4 regions of the Kosakonia sp. Marseille-Q7440 genome follow, and region 2 is predicted to be linked to each of the others. Evidence: predicted binding sites of a transcription regulator. Region 2 holds the regulator's gene; each other region holds the start of a gene.

Region 1 (4,025 bases), 1.4 Mb from region 2:
GGCGCATCACACAATGATTACAACTTTCAGCCAGCCTGACCCGGCAGATCGACTCTTCCTGGTGATTTCTTCTGAGCAGAGTCTTAAAAAACTGATATTCTGGACTCAGTTACGCGGTTACGTTGAGAGAGAAATGAAATATCAACAACTGGAAAATCTCGAAAGCGGCTGGAAATGGAAGTATCTGGTTAAAAAGCACCGTGAAGGGGAGTTAATCACCCGCTATGTGGAAGCCAGCGCGGCTAAAGAGGCCGTCGATAATTTATTGACCCTCGAAAATGAGCCCGTGCGCGTTAACGCCTGGATAGAGCAGCATATTAATCCGGCGTTGATCAACCGCATGAAGCAGACTATTCGTGCGCGTCGTAAGCGGCATTTCAATGCCGAGCATCAGCATACGCGTAAAAAATCAATCGACCTGGAGTTTGTTGTCTGGCAACGACTGGCGGGGCTGGCACAGCGCCGCGGGAAGACGCTTTCCGAAACGATTGTCCAGTTGATTGAGGATGCAGAGCATAAAGAGAAGTATGCCTCGAAAATGTCGACCATAAAGCACGACCTGCAGGCGCTGCTCGGAAAAGAGTAGTCACCGGGCTTCCTGACTCTTCCCATATCCAGCCGCTACATAATAAAAAACCCCGCACAATGGCGGGGTTTTTTCTGACGGAGAACTTAAGCCTGCGGCTGAGTTACAACGTCTTTGATACCTTTAACTTCGATCTCAACGCGACGATCCGGACCCAGGCAATCGATCAGAGCAGCGCGTGCTTTCACGTTGTCACAGGTGTTGCCGGTAACCGGGTTGGATTCACCCATGCCACGTGCGGAGATTTTGTTAGCCGGGATACCTTTAGAAACCAGGTAATCAACAACGGACTGAGCACGTTTCTCAGACAGACCCTGGTTGTAAGAGTCAGAACCGATGCGGTCGGTGAAGCCCAGAACCACTACGGAACCGTCTTTCGGATCCAGGTTGCTCAGCTGGCTGTACAGCTGATCCAGTGCCTGCTGACCTTCCGGTTTCAGGGTTGCTTTGTTGAAAGTGAACAGAACGTCAGACTTCAGAGTGAAGTGCTTGGTCTGTACTTCCGGAGCCGGAGCCGGAGTCGGAGCAACTACCGGTGCGGAATCTTCCTGCTGACCGAAACGGTAAGAAACACCCAGGCTCAGCAGACCGTTGTCCGGACGACCACCAACGGTGTTCGCGTCACCAATGTTGTTGGTCCATTGGTATTCCAGACGGGTAGCGATATCACGGGTAACTGCCCACTCAACACCACCAGCGAAGACCGGAGAAACGCCGGTATCGTGATCTTTGAAGCCCTGGTTGTTTTTAGCGTCTGCACGCCAAACCATACCACCCAGACGGGTGTACAGATCAACGTCATCAGCAATCGGGTAACCCAGTTTAGCGGTCAGCTGAACGCCCTGAGCTTTGAATGCGCCGTTTACATCGCTGCCTTTGTACGGCATGCGACCCAGCCAGTCATAGCCCATTTCAAAGCCAACGTACGGGTTAACCTGATAACCACCGAACGCACCAGCGCCTAACTGGCTCTCGTGAGTCGGGCCATTGTTAGGGATCTGGTTGTTACCAACATCGTGGAACTGAGACCAGCCCAGTTTAGCACCGGTGTACCAGGTGTTATCTTTCGGAGCGGCCTGCGCTACGGTAGCGAAGCCAGCCAGTGCCACTGCAATCGCGATAGCTGTCTTTTTCATTTTTTGCGCCTCGTTATCATCCAAAAATCGCCATGGAAATCTCGTCGAGAAGTCACGGTTAAATCCTTCACCGGGGGCATTGCTCACTGACAACTCTGCAGATATCTTTACCGATATCTTTGGCTTATGCCGAGCACCCCTGGCGATGTAAAGTCTACAACGTAGTTGGAAACTTACAAGTGTGAAGTCCGTCAGGCATATGAAAAAAAAGGCTTTGTGTACACAAAATTTAACATTTGTGCTCAAATATCGTTCATCATTGATGAGTGGCAAACCACGCCGCACAAGCTTTGCGGCTCTATTTAGCTAATAAATAGGGGATGCTGGCCGAGGCGAAAAATAATCCCAGGAAAAGTCCTAAATTTACTCAATGATACAAATTTGAGTGAATTTTTATCCCGGAAAGCTGTCTCGCAGCGAGGGGATTGCGACGAATTGGACGCATAACAAAGCCAATCGCATTGCCCTCTTCGGCTGCCGATGCCAGGCGGCGATGCTCATCTTCCGTCAACTCCTCAGTATGCCAGCCGATGACAACGCTGAAATTACCGGTACGTAACGCGCGGATCATGGAGTCCAGCGTGACCCCGGGAGAGAGTTGATTAATCTGCATCACTTTAGTCAACGGCAAGCCCGCAGATTGAACCCATTCACGGCTTAATTTCTGTTGCGGTGTTAACCACAGCTGCCAGCGTGACTGCTGACCAAGCTGCTGCAGCAATGGCAGCAGTAATAACTGAGTCATCATGGGCTGGTCTTCATGGTAAACCACTTCGCTAATCAGCCCGGTAGCGAGAGTAGTCGATTCGCTCTGGTTCAATGTATTAATCGCGGAAGCGGATGTTTTAGAACGATTTGCATAGCCTGAAGTGTGCATAAGCAATCCAGCCCTCTGAGTTACTGTATAAACATACAGTACCCGTACAGTGTTTAAAGATCAACCTCAATTTCTGAAAGCATCTCGCATTTTTGTTTTGTGAATGCGGCTCAATACAAAATTTGCTTGCCGTCGCGCGCACAGTTGCCTATGTTCCTGATTACTGGATCCGCTTACGGAAAAACGCATTACCAGGTGATTTATAAAGGAAAAATCATGGAAGACTTATCTTATCAACGGATATATCAATCGCGCGAATATCTCACTTCACTCGGTCAAATTAGCCATCGCGCCCACTTTGGTGGTTATAGCCTTGCAGTGGATAACATCGTTTTTGCGATGATAGCCGAGGGGGAACTTTACTTACGCGCCTGTGATGAAAGCGCACAGTATGATGTAGTCCGGCGTGCACCACTTTTAAGTCTCAACAAGCGGGGGCGTCAGATATCGTTAAATTATTTTTATGTCAGCGATAGTGTATGGGGTGACCGCGGCTTGCTGCTGAAGCTTTCTACGCTTGCGCTTGATGCGGCAAAACGGGAGAAAGCGCAGCGCGAAAAACTTTTTCGTCTGCGCGATCTACCCAATATCTCCAGTCAACTCGAGTTTCAATTGCAGCAGGCCGGCATCAAAGATGCGCAAATCCTGCGGCTACTTGGTGCAAAAGTTTGCTGGCTCCGACTTCGGAAAATGAACAAACAGCTCAGTGTAAAAGTGTTATTTGCACTGGAAGGGGCCATTGTCGGCATTCATGAAGCAGCGCTTCCGGCAAGTCGACGGCAGGCGCTGCTTGAGTGGTCTAATGATGTGATGAATAAAGGAGCTAACCCTCTCTAAACTATTTGGTTTTTTAAACGAGAAACCTCCGGCAATAACGCTATCAACAGGCCAACCTGTTGTAATACCAGCGGCTCTTTGCTGTCAGGGCGCGGATCCAGTTGCTTGATGCGCTGCGATAAATCAGCAAGCGCATCCTGCACCCGCCCCTGATCGGCAGGCGAATGATGGAGGGCATCATCTACATAACACACCGCGTCATCCAGTAGACGCAACGCTTCAGGTTGGGTTAATTGCTCGCGATGAGCTCCCAGCGCAGAAATGTAGCTTATAAAGGTCTGATTAAGGCAAAGCAATCTGAACGCCACTTCACGTAGTTCAGGTGAGGTGCCAGGTTCTGAAGACATATTCGACACGACCGAAGCCAGTTCAGCATCGCGGTTGTAAGCGTTACGCCTGGCGATGCGATAGGCCAGCCGGTTATCGCGCCCCTGATGATACTGCTCGAGGATCGCGTCAAGATAACGGCAGTTGGCATTAAACGCCTTCTCCGTGACGCTCGCAAGGTTTCTGAAGCGCCAGTCCGGCCAAATAAAACTCACTGCCGCCCAGGCGATAGCGCAGCCAATTAACGTATCAATGATGCGCG
Region 2 (4,025 bases):
GCCAAGACGCGCACCCAGCACGGTGATGGATCCAAAGCAGAGTTGCAGCAGCAGCGAGCGCAGCATGATATCGCGATTGAGCGCCAGCAAACGGCGAACGCCGCCGCGCCAGGCGGATTTCAGCATCACGAGCGAGATAGCCTGTCGGCGTAAAACCTGCCACACCATCAACAAGCCGATAAAGAAGGTGACATATTCCGCGATAACCGTGGCGAGCGCAGCGCCCTGCACATTCATATGCAGGCCCATCACCAGCCAGAGATCGAGAACGATATTGAAGAGGTTGCCGACCACCAGCAGTATCACCGGTGCACGGGCATACTGCACGCCGAGCAGCCAGCCAAGCAGCACCATATTGCCCAGCGAGGCGGGCGCGCTAAGCCAGCGAATGGCAAGGAAGCGCCGGGCCTGCTCCAGCACCGCCTCGCTGCCGCCGGTAATATGCAGCGCCAGGTCGATAAGCGGCGTGCGTAACAGCGCAATGACAACCCCTGCGCCGAGCGCCAGCAGCAGAGGCTGGACGAGCGCACGTGAGAGTGCAGAAGGATTTTTCGCACCAAATGCCTGGGCGGTCAGCCCGGTGGTGCTCATACGCAGAAACAGCAGCAGCATAAAGAGGAAGCTGGTTGCCGTTGCGCCAATCGCCACGCCGCCAAGGTAGACGGGACTATCCAGATGACCAATCACCGCCGTATCAACTAATCCCAGCAGGGGAACGGTGATATTGGATAAAATCATCGGCAGCGCAAGCCGCCACAAAGCTTTATCGGATGCGGTTAACAGCGGCATAGCGTAAGCGTCGTTAAAGGTAGGAAGCGTGGCGCTGCGGCGCGTAACAGGGCGCCACAGCAGAGAAAAGAGGCGTTACAGCCATTCACCGTTACGGATCACGCCGACTGCCAGCCCTTCAATGGTGAAGTTCTGCTTGCGCAGATCGACCACAATCGGGGAAAAGTCGCTGTTTTCTGCCAGCAGCTCAACGGTATTGCCATGTTTTTTCAGGCGCTTCACCGTCACTTCATCTTCGATACGGGCCACGATAACCTGGCCATTACGCGCATCCTGGGTTTTATGCACCGCCAGCAGATCGCCGTCCATAATACCGATATCTTTCATCGACATCCCGCTAACGCGCAGCAGGAAGTCAGCATGCGGTTTAAAGAGATTCGGATCGACCTGATAGTGGCTTTCGATATGCTGCTGTGCCAGCAGCGGCTCACCCGCAGCGACGCGACCGATCAGCGGCAGACCAATATCGTTCTCTTCTTCCAGAAGCAGGCGCAGACCGCGCGATGCACCAGATACGATTTCGATCACCCCTTTGCGCGCCAGCGCTTTAAGGTGTTCTTCGGCTGCATTTGGGGAACGGAACCCCAATTGCTGTGCGATTTCCGCACGCGTCGGTGGCATACCGGTTTGGGTGATGCGATCGCGAATCAGATCGAACACCTCTTGCTGCCTGGCCGTTAATGCTTTCATCCCGCCCCCTGGGTGTATATACAGTTATGCTGTGAGTATATACAGTCAACGGCGATTTTGAAACCACATTTAAGCAAAAATCCAGAGTGTTATAGAATTATGGAAACGCTATCGAAAATGTGACCAAAGAAGCGAGACCCAGGTAAAGACCGCCAGTAAGATTGTCATCAGCACCGCTGCCGAGCCCATATCTTTTGCCCGGCCGGAAAGCTCATGGAACTCAGAGCCGATACGGTCCACAACCGCTTCGATAGCGCTGTTGAGGATTTCGACAATCATCACCAGCGTGACCGAGCCAATAAGCAGGACGCGAGTGATGACATCAATATCCAAAAATGCAGCGATAATAATAGCCAGGACAACGGCGACGCCCTCCTGGCGAAATGCAGCTTCATTAATCCAGGCTGCGCGGACGCCTTTCCACGAATATCCTGCGGCTTTAATGATCCGGATAAAACCGGTGGTATTATTGGCCATGAAAAGAACCTTTTTAACTATTAAGCGTCAATGAGTAGTGGTACACGCAGCGGTACCACAGAAATTATGCGTGCTTTCTGATATTCTTGCGGCGCAATGGCACTATTAATAACCAGAGGCTTTACACCCTTTATGTCCGGCTGGCCACGAATTTACTACAAATTACTGAACTTACCATTAAGCGTGCTGGTAAAAAGTAAATCGATCCCCGCAGAACCTGCACAGGAACTGGGGCTCGACACATCACGTCCTATTATGTACGTGCTGCCTTACAACTCAAAGGCTGACTTAATGACCTTGCGCGAGCAGTGCCTGGTGCATGAATTACCCGATCCCCTCGAACCGCTGGAGATCGATGGCGCGCTGCTGCCACGCTACGTGTTTATTCACGGCGGCCCGCGCGTATTCACCTATTACACGCCGAAAGAAGAGTCGATCAAACTGTTCCACGACTATCTGGATTTACACCGCAGCCATCCCGATCTGGATGTGCAGATGGTGCCGGTATCGGTGATGTTTGGCCGCTCGCCGGGGCGTGAAAAGGGTGAAATCAACCCGCCGTTGCGCATGCTCAACGGTGTGCAGAAATTCTTCGCTGTTTCGTGGCTTGGCCGCGACAGCTTTGTGCGCTTCTCCCCGCCGGTTTCGCTGCGCCGCATGGCGACCGAACATGGTACGGATAAGATCATCGCGCAGAAACTGGCGCGCGTGGCGCGTATGCACTTCGCCCGTCAGCGTCTGGCCGCCGTTGGCCCACGTCTGCCGGCGCGCCAGGATCTCTTCAATAAGCTTTTGTCGTCTAAAGCGATTGCCCGTGCGGTGGAAGATGAAGCGCGCAGCAAAAAGATCTCCCACGATAAGGCGCAGCAGAACGCTATCGCGCTGATGGAAGAGATTGCCGCTAACTTCTCGTACGAGATGATTCGCCTGACCGACCGTATCCTCGGCTTTACGTGGAACCGGCTCTATCAGGGGATCAACGTGCACAACGCCGAGCGCGTACGCCAGCTGGCGCACGAAGGCCATGAAATTGTTTATGTGCCCTGCCACCGCAGCCACATGGACTACCTGCTGCTCTCCTATGTGCTTTACCATCAGGGTCTGGTGCCGCCGCATATTGCGGCCGGGATCAACCTCAACTTCTGGCCCGCCGGCCCGATTTTCCGCCGTCTTGGCGCCTTCTTTATTCGCCGTACCTTTAAAGGCAACAAGCTCTACTCGACGGTGTTCCGTGAATATCTGGGCGAGCTCTTCAGCCGTGGTTATTCGGTGGAGTATTTCGTTGAGGGCGGCCGCTCGCGCACCGGGCGTCTGCTCGATCCGAAAACCGGTACCCTGTCGATGACTATCCAGGCTATGCTGCGCGGCGGCACGCGCCCGATCACGCTGGTACCGATCTATATCGGTTACGAGCATGTGATGGAGGTCGGCACCTACGCCAAAGAGCTGCGCGGCGCGACGAAAGAGAAAGAGAGCCTGCTGCAGATGCTGCGCGGCCTCAGCAAGCTGCGTAATCTCGGTCAGGGCTATGTGAACTTCGGCGAGCCGATCCCGCTGATGAACTACCTGAACCACCATGTGCCGGAGTGGCGTGAATCGATCGATCCGATTGAAGCGATCCGCCCGGCATGGCTGACGCCGACGGTTAACAGCATCGCTGCCGATCTGATGGTTCGCATCAATAACGCCGGTGCGGCGAACGCCATGAACCTCTGCTGTACGGCGCTGCTGGCTTCGCGCCAGCGCTCGCTGACGCGCGAGCAGCTGACCGAGCAGCTTAACTGCTACCTCGAGCTGATGCGCAATGTGCCCTACTCGCCGGACTCTACCGCACCATCCGCCAGCGCCGCCGAGCTTATCGCTCACGCGCTGCAGATGAACAAGTTTGAAGTCGAGAAGGACACCATCGGCGATATCATCATCCTGCCGCGCGAGCAGGCGGTGCTGATGACCTATTACCGTAACAACATTGCGCACATGCTGATGCTGCCGTCGCTGATCGCGGCGATTGTCACCCAGCATCGCGCGATCTCACGCGGCGAAATTCTGCGTCACGTTGAGCTTCTCTA
Region 3 (4,025 bases), on a different contig from region 2:
AGTCCTATGCCCTGTGGCCGCATATGACGGTTGCCGAAAATGTCGGTTATCCGCTGAAGCTGCGCAAAGTGAACGGTGCCGCGCGGCAAAAACAGGTGATGGCGGCGCTGGAGGTGGTTGAACTTGGGGCCTATGCCGCGCGTGCGCCCCATGAGCTTAGCGGCGGGCAGCGTCAGCGTGTTGCACTGGCGCGCTGTCTGGTCTCTGAACCGCAAGTGGTGCTGCTGGATGAGCCATTAGCCAATCTCGACAGGCACCTGCGCGCCACCATGGAGCAGACGTTTCGGGAGTTTCATCGCCGCACCGGTGCCACCTTTGTCTATGTCACCCATGATCAGGCGGAAGCGATGGCGCTGGCGAGCCATATTGCGGTGATCCATCAGGGCGAACTGATGCAGTGGGGCGCGCCGCAGGATCTCTACCAGCAGCCGAAAAGCGGCTGGGTCGCGCGCTTTATTGGCAAGGGCAGCGTGCTGACGCTGGCGACGCCCGCCGGAGATCAACAACTGGACAGCGCCTCGCTGCATCACGGCTTGTCGCAGAGCGGGTATGGCGCGCAACAGCCGGTGCTGGTGCGCCCGGAGCATGTGCAGATTGCCGGGGAAGGATTAAGCGCGCAGGTGGAGAGCTGTATTTATCAGGGCGAGCGCTATTTGCTGGCGCTACGTTTAGCGGATGGGCAGGGGCTTACAGCGTTTCATCACGCCGCGCTGCAACCGCAGCAGTCGGTCTGCGTGCGTTTACTACAGGGCTGGAAGCTGGAGGCGGCATAGCGCGCCGCCTCCGTGCTTGAAGACTACTTTTTCGCGTACTGCGCAAACCACGCCAGCATGCGCTGCCAGCCGTCGGCGGCAGATTCCGCATGGTAGCTCGGGCGATAATCGGCATTGAACGCGTGGCCCGCTTCGGGGTAGACAATGATCTCCGCGTTGGCATTTGCCGCGCGCAGCGCCTGGCGCATCGTCTCCACGCTCTCCTGCGAGATACCGGTATCCTGCGCGCCATACAGGCCAAGCACCGGCGCGGTCAGATCGGTGGCGATATCGACCGGGTGTTTCGGCGAATTCAGGGTTTTTTCACCCGTCAGCTTGCCATACCACGCCACCGCCGCTTTCAGTTGCGGATTGTGCGCCGCGTAAAGCCAAGCAATGCGGCCGCCCCAGCAGAAGCCGGTCACCAGCAGTTGATGGGCGTCACCGCCGTTGCGTGCCGCCCAGTTGGCGACGTGGTCGAGATCGGCCAGCACCTGCGCATCCGGTACTTTACTGACCAGCCCGCTTAAGAGCGTGGGAACGTCGGCAAAATCATTCGGATCGCCCTGGCGGAAATAGAGCTCCGGCGCGACGGCAAGATACCCCTCCAGCGCCAGCCGGCGGCAGAGATCGCGAATATGTTCATGGACGCCAAAAATCTCCTGCACGACGATAACAATCGGCAGCGGGCCTTCGGCATCTTTTGGTCGGGCGTGATACGCGGGCATGGTATCGCCCTGCGTTGGAATGGAAGTTTCGCCTGCGATCAGCCTCTCTTCCGGCGTATGAACCGTGGTTGACGCAAGCGGTGAAGCCGCAGGCGCAAAGCCCGGCTGTTTGGTGGTGGTCATGACATTCTCCCTACCCTTTATTAGCGCTCCCCTAACTATAGTCATGAAGACCAGGGCATGCGCAATCGCCGTGCGCAGGCAATCTTTGCTGCTGAGTTAGCGGGAATAACGTGTTAGTGTGACGCGCGTCACTATTTTATGGAAATTGATTGCAATCAATTTCATTCATGGTGACAGCAGTCACGAAAACAAGCGCGTGGCTTCTGTAAAGTACCGTTTTACCTCCCCCCGATAATACCGACCACAGAGGAGTCTGTTATGTCCAAGTCTGATGTTTTTCACCTCGGCCTCACTAAAAACGATTTACAAGGGGCTACCCTGGCCATCGTCCCTGGCGATCCGGAGCGAGTGGAAAAGATCGCCGCGCTGATGGATAAGCCGGTCAAGCTGGCCTCCCACCGCGAATTCACCAGCTGGCGCGCCGAGCTGGATGGCAAAGCAGTGATTATCTGTTCTACCGGTATCGGCGGTCCTTCTACTTCCATCGCCGTTGAAGAGCTGGCGCAACTGGGCATCCGCACCTTCCTGCGTGTCGGCACCACCGGCGCGATCCAGCCGCATATCAACGTCGGCGATGTTCTGATCACCACCGCCTCCGTGCGTCTTGACGGCGCCAGCCTGCACTTTGCCCCGATGGAGTTCCCGGCGGTGGCGGATTTTGAGTGCACCACGGCGCTGGTGGCCGCAGCCGATGCGATTGGCGCGACTAAACATATCGGCGTGACCGCCTCGTCTGACACCTTCTACCCGGGCCAGGAGCGTTACGACACTTTCTCCGGCCGCGTAGTGAAAAGCTTTAAAGGCTCAATGGAAGAGTGGCAGTCAATGGGCGTGATGAACTACGAAATGGAGTCCGCTACGCTGCTGACCATGTGTGCAAGCCAGGGGCTGCGCGCCGGGATGGTTGCCGGGGTGATCGTCAACCGCACCCAGCAGGAGATCCCGAACGCGGAAACCATGAAGAAGACCGAAAGCCACGCGGTGAAAATCGTGGTCGATGCCGCACGTCGACTTCTGTAATCCCGCTTCCAGATTTACAAGGCCGACGCGTTCGGCCTTTTTTATTTGCGTAACGCCTCGCAGAAAAGCCCTTCCAAACTGGACGTTTATACAGCACAATCCCGACGGAATGGGTGATGAAGAGGGAGCGGAATGGAGAGTTCAATCATCGTACTGGCAGCCGTGGCGCTGGCAGGATTACTGGTCGGCTGGCTGGCCGCAAGCTGGCGCGGTGCGCAGCAGCAGGCGGAGTTGCTCGCCGAGCAGCGCGATGTCTTCAGTGAACTGAGCGCCGCCCGCCAGCAGATCGCCCAGAATAGCCACTGGCGCGAAGAGTGCGAGTTGCTGAATAACGAACTGCGCAGCCTGCAACATATCAATAGCTCGCTGGAAGCGGATCTGCGTGAAGTCACCACCCGGCTTGAATCCACCCAACTGCATGCGGAAGAGAAACTGCGCCAGATGCACAGTAGCGAGCAGCGTCTGAGCGAGCAGTTTGAAAACCTCGCTAACCGTATTTTCGAGCAGAGCAACCGTCGCGTTGACGAACAGAACCGCCAGAGCCTCAATGGCTTACTCACCCCGCTGCGCGAGCAGCTCGACGGCTTTCGCCGCCAGGTGCAGGAGAGCTTCGGCCAGGAGGCGCGCGAACGACACACCCTGGCCCACGAAATCCGTAACCTCCAGCAGCTGAATGCCCAGATGGCGCAGGAAGCCATCAACCTCACCCGCGCGCTGAAAGGCGATAACAAAACCCAGGGTAACTGGGGCGAAGTGGTGCTGACCCGCGTGCTTGAAGCCTCCGGCCTGCGCGAAGGGCATGAGTATGAAACCCAGGTCAGCATGGAGAACGAGAGCCGCGCGCGCATGCAGCCGGACGTCATTGTGCGCCTGCCGCAGGGCAAGGACGTGGTGATCGACGCCAAAATGACGCTGGTGGCCTACGAGCGCTACTTCAACGCCGAGGATGAGTTTTCCCGCGAAGCAGCGCTACAGGAGCACATCACCTCCGTGCGTGGCCACATTCGGCTGCTGGGAAGGAAAGATTATCAGCAGCTCTCCGGTCTGCGCAGCCTGGATTACGTCCTGATGTTTATCCCGGTGGAGCCCGCCTTTTTAATCGCCCTCGACAGACAGCCGGAGCTGATTACCGAGGCGCTGAAAAACAACATTATGCTGGTCAGCCCGACGACGCTACTGGTCGCCCTGCGTACCATCGCCAACCTGTGGCGTTACGAGCACCAGAGCCGCAATGCGCAGCAGATCGCGGAGCGGGCGAGCCGCCTGTATGACAAAATGCGCCTCTTCGTCGACGATATGACCGCGATTGGCCAGAGCCTGGAGAAGGCGCAGGATAACTACCGCCAGGCGATGAAAAAACTCAGCTCAGGGCGCGGCAACCTGCTGGCACAAACTGAGGCAT
Region 4 (4,025 bases), 680 kb from region 2:
GCAACAGTCTCATTCGCCCGCCCCTCCGCTCACTTTCAGGGTTAACACCGGGCGCAAGCGCGCAACCGGCGTCACTAAATCGGCATCGACCAGGCACTCAAGCACGCTCTCAACCGACTTATACGCCTGTGGCGCTTCTTCATAGATCAGCTGACGATCGCGGCAAATCACCCGGCTGCCGAGCGGCGTGCGCGCCAGCTGTGCCGGGGTGAATTTCCCGGACAGACGCCCTTTGCACTCGGTGCGCATCCATTTGCGTCCCGCGCCGTGCGCCAGCGAATAGAGGCTCACCTCGCTCACTTTTGGCATCACCAGCCAGCTGTGATCGCCACGTGAACCGGGGATCACCACCAGGCCCTGCCCGTCCGGCGTCGCCCCTTTGCGATGCAGCCAACCGGCTTCACCGCCCACGGTGCAGGCTTCAACAAAGTTGTGCGCCACATCGAGCAGCGCTTCGCCATCGGCGTTGAGATGATCGAGAATGCGCCGCACAATCAGCGCCCGGTTGATGCGGGCAAAGTTGAGCGCGTCATCGTGCTCGGCAAGATAGTGGCGAGCCGCGTCGCTCCCCTCCACCAGCCCGGCGTGCGAGAAGGCGTCGACGTGGCGGCGCAAAATCTGCTGCCCCAGTCCGCGTGAACCGCTGTGGGCCAGTAACAGCAGGCGCTGCTCATCGAAACCGCTTTGCGCGAACAGCGCCGCATCGGTCACGCTATCGACCTGTTGCAGCTCGGCAAAGTGGTTGCCACCGCCAATCGATCCCAGCGCGGCGCGCCAGGGGTGGTTTTGCCACGCATCCGGCACCGCTTCATCCAGCCAGTCGGCAGAGGCGCTATCGCCCAGCGCGCTGAGGCGTTTTTCGACCTTATCGGCGTTATATTTGCGCCGTACCAGGTCGGTCTGCCACAGCGCCATGCCGCAGCCGATATCGTTCCCGACCAGCGCCGGGTAGAAGCGCCCGGTGGAGAAAAAGGCCGCGCCAATCGGGTAGCCACGGCCGGGGTGAAGATCCGGCATGCCGACGACGCGCGTCATACCCGGCAGAGCCGCAGTGGTGTGTAATTGTTGGATCGCTGAACCTTCGATCCACAGGTTTTCCGACGCAATATAGGAGATCGCGTCTGAGATATGACAAACAGAGTTGCCCATATACCAATCCATATGTAGAGAAATAAAAGGAATTGGCAGACGAAACCAGGGGCAAGTTTTTGAAGAATTAAGCCTGGAGAGGTCTGCAAAGAGAAATCAGGGCATGGTGTGTCATGGTGAACCTCCTTTGCAGTTAATAGGGAATGAATAAACGCCGGGGATAATAAAGAAGCGGGCGGGAAATTACCACCGCAAATTCTGGTAGGGTTACAGCCCGAGCACCAGCTGGCGCTCAAGCTGCGGATCGAGCAGTGTGACGTGCAGGCCAACCAGCCGCACGCCACGCCCGCCGCGTCGCTCATCCCACGCCTGACGCGCGGTGGCGAGCAGATCCTCTTTATTCAGACACGGCCAGACATGCTCCTGGGTGGTCTGCTGAAAGTCGTTGAACTTCAGTTTCACCCCCTGGCGGGCGATGCGCAGATCTGGTTTCACCACCGAAAGCCGCCGCTCAAGCTCCGGGTAGAGCCGCTCGATAATCGCTTCGCACTCCTCCCACTGATGAATATCCTCCACCAGCGTGCGCTCAACACCGACCGATTTTCGCAGCCGCTCGCTGCTGATCTCCCGCTCATCGATCCCCTGGCTGCGCTCCCACAACACGCGGCCAAACTTGCCAAACCGCTTAAGCAGCATGGCGAGATCGCTCCTCTGCACATCTTCACAGGTGCGCAGCCCAAGGGTTTCAAGCTTGGCCGCCGACACTTTGCCGACGCCGGGAATTTTGCTTAGCGGCAGGGTGCGCAGAAAGGCCGGCACCTCCGCCGGGGTAATCACATATTGCCCGTCGGGCTTGTTGAGATCGGAGGCGATTTTGGCGAGGAACTTCACCGGCGCGATGCCCGCCGAGGCGGTAAGCTGCGTCTCATTAAAGATGGTCTGGCGGATCTCCTGCGCCATCAGCGTCGCGGAGCCGTAGCAGTGCGGGCTGTCGGTCACATCAAGATAGGCTTCATCCAGCGACAGGGGTTCAATCAGTGAGGTGTAGCGCGAGAAGATGTCGCGGATCTGGCGGGAGGCTTCTTTATAGGCGTCGAAACGGCCGGGTAACAGCGTGAGGTGCGGGCAGAGTTTCAGCGCCATCCCGGTCGGCATCGCGCTGCGCACGCCATATTTACGCGCCGGGTAGTTGGCGGTGCTGATGACGCCGCGCTGCACGCGGCTGCCGCCAATGGCAATCGGAATGTCGCGCAGGGCCGGGTTGTCGCGCATCTCTACCGCCGCGAAAAAGCAGTCCATATCGACATGTATGATTTTGCGCATGCGTACACCCTCACAGAACACTGGATAAGTATACAGCACGTTTCAGGCAAATGAGAAGCCAGCCGAGAAACCGCTGAAAAGAGGGCAATCTGCTGTTTAATTCTCAGCATTTACTTTCATAATAACCGTCGCCAAATTGCGCAGGTGGTTGAAAGGCAAAACAGAACACTTTTTGCGCGATGGCGAAAAGACAACCAACAGGATCGACAGGCGCGGAATCACCGCTATTCGGGGCTTGCGAAAAAATGTCGGAGTGCTAATGTGAGCGCTCAAAACAGAATTGTCCGAATTCTGGGCATCTTTTGCCGTTCTGGCAAAGTCGTATCCGTTTTATCAAGGAAACACGTTGTATGCGCAAAATCGCATTGTTCATTGCGATGCTTCTGATCCCGTGCGTCTCCTTTGCTGGCCTGGTTGGCAGCAACAGTGCCACTAAGCCGGTAAGCAAAGATTTTAAACAGCAGTTGATGGGGTCGCCGGTCTATATCCAGATCTTTAAAGAAGAGCGCACCCTTGATCTCTACGTCAAGATGGGCGAACAGTATCAGCTGCTCGACAGCTATAAAATCTGCAACTACTCCGGCGGCCTTGGGCCTAAACGCCGTCAGGGCGATTTTAAAAGCCCGGAGGGGTTCTATTCGGTGCAGCGCAGCCAGCTTAAGCCGGACAGCCGTTTCTATAAGGCGATCAATATTGGCTTTCCGAACAACTTTGACCGCGCCCACGGTTATGAAGGCAAATACCTGATGATTCACGGTGCCTGCGTCTCCATCGGCTGCTACGCCATGACGGATACCGGCATTGATGAGATCTTCCAGTTTGTTACCGCGGCGCTGATTTTCGGCCAGCCGAGCGTGCAGGTGAATATCTATCCGTTCCGCATGACCGATGCCAATATGCAGCGTCACAAATATTCGACCTACGCGGATTTCTGGAAGCAGTTAAAGCCGGGGTATGACTACTTCGCGGCCACCCACCAGCCGCCGATTGTCGCCGTGGTGGATGGACGCTACGTGGTCAGCAAGCCGCTGGCTACCTCCGTGCAGCCACAGCTGGCGTCAAACTATACGCTCACCGAGGCAAAATAACGCCCACTCGCCTGGCATAATCTTGTGCCAGGTTTCGTTTGCCGTTAACGGCTGCGTCGCAATCACGGTGACCACATCATTCGGTGTGGTCTCACGCTGAAAATCGATCTCCACATCCTGATCCAGCAGCTTCGCCACGCCAAACGGCGCGCGCCGGGTAATGCAGAAGAGATTGGTGGAGCAGAACGCCATCACATAGCGCCCGTCCGACAGCAGCATATTGAACACGCCCTTCTCACGCAGCTCCAGCGCAAGCGTCGCAATGTACTTAAACACTGCCCCCATATTGCCCGGCGTGCGCGGGTAGCGCTGCGTCAGCTTGTGCAGCATCCAGCAGAACGCTTTTTCGCTATCCGTTTCCCCCACCGGGCGGAAGTTGCCGGTCTGCAAAGATTTATAGCCCGTTAACTGACCGTTGTGGGCATACGTCCAGTTGCAGCCCCACAGTTCGCGGGTAAAGGGATGGGTATTTTCCAGCGCCACTTCGCCGCGGTTCGCCTGGCGAATATGGGCTATCACCGAGCA

What was found. The regulator LexA, encoded in region 2, represses DNA repair genes until DNA is damaged. The targets are predictions, from matches to a motif close to TNCTGTATGTACATACAGNA.
Region 1: sulA (SOS-induced cell division inhibitor SulA) is a predicted target of LexA. The motif match lies at 2,621-2,640, and genes of this name have one in related genera.
Region 3: rmuC (DNA recombination protein RmuC) is a predicted target of LexA. The motif match lies at 2,700-2,719, and genes of this name have one in related genera.
Region 4: dinB (DNA polymerase IV) is a predicted target of LexA. The motif match lies at 2,431-2,450, and genes of this name have one in related genera.

The regions. Positions count from the first base shown of each region.
Region 1 is NZ_CBCPLT010000001.1:1,469,987-1,474,011, forward strand. It holds gene matP (macrodomain Ter protein MatP) at 134-586, shown strand; gene ompA (porin OmpA) at 673-1,722, opposite strand; gene sulA (SOS-induced cell division inhibitor SulA) at 2,090-2,599, opposite strand; gene ACWPW2_RS06660 (TfoX/Sxy family DNA transformation protein) at 2,816-3,436, shown strand; gene yccS (YccS family putative transporter) at 3,433-4,025, opposite strand, start outside.
Region 2 is NZ_CBCPLT010000001.1:84,600-88,624, reverse strand. It holds gene dinF (MATE family efflux transporter DinF) at 1-789, opposite strand, end outside; gene lexA (transcriptional repressor LexA) at 865-1,479, opposite strand; gene ACWPW2_RS00390 (diacylglycerol kinase) at 1,588-1,956, opposite strand; gene plsB (glycerol-3-phosphate 1-O-acyltransferase PlsB) at 2,089-4,025, shown strand, end outside.
Region 3 is NZ_CBCPLT010000002.1:16,984-21,008, reverse strand. It holds gene ACWPW2_RS13955 (ABC transporter ATP-binding protein) at 1-773, shown strand, start outside; gene ACWPW2_RS13950 (dienelactone hydrolase family protein) at 797-1,603, opposite strand; gene udp (uridine phosphorylase) at 1,862-2,623, shown strand; gene rmuC (DNA recombination protein RmuC) at 2,756-4,025, shown strand, end outside.
Region 4 is NZ_CBCPLT010000001.1:761,953-765,977, reverse strand. It holds gene prfH (peptide chain release factor H) at 1-13, opposite strand, end outside; gene ACWPW2_RS03400 (RNA ligase RtcB family protein) at 10-1,149, opposite strand; gene dinB (DNA polymerase IV) at 1,357-2,412, opposite strand; gene dpaA (peptidoglycan meso-diaminopimelic acid protein amidase) at 2,763-3,500, shown strand; gene ACWPW2_RS03385 (class II glutamine amidotransferase) at 3,471-4,025, opposite strand, start outside.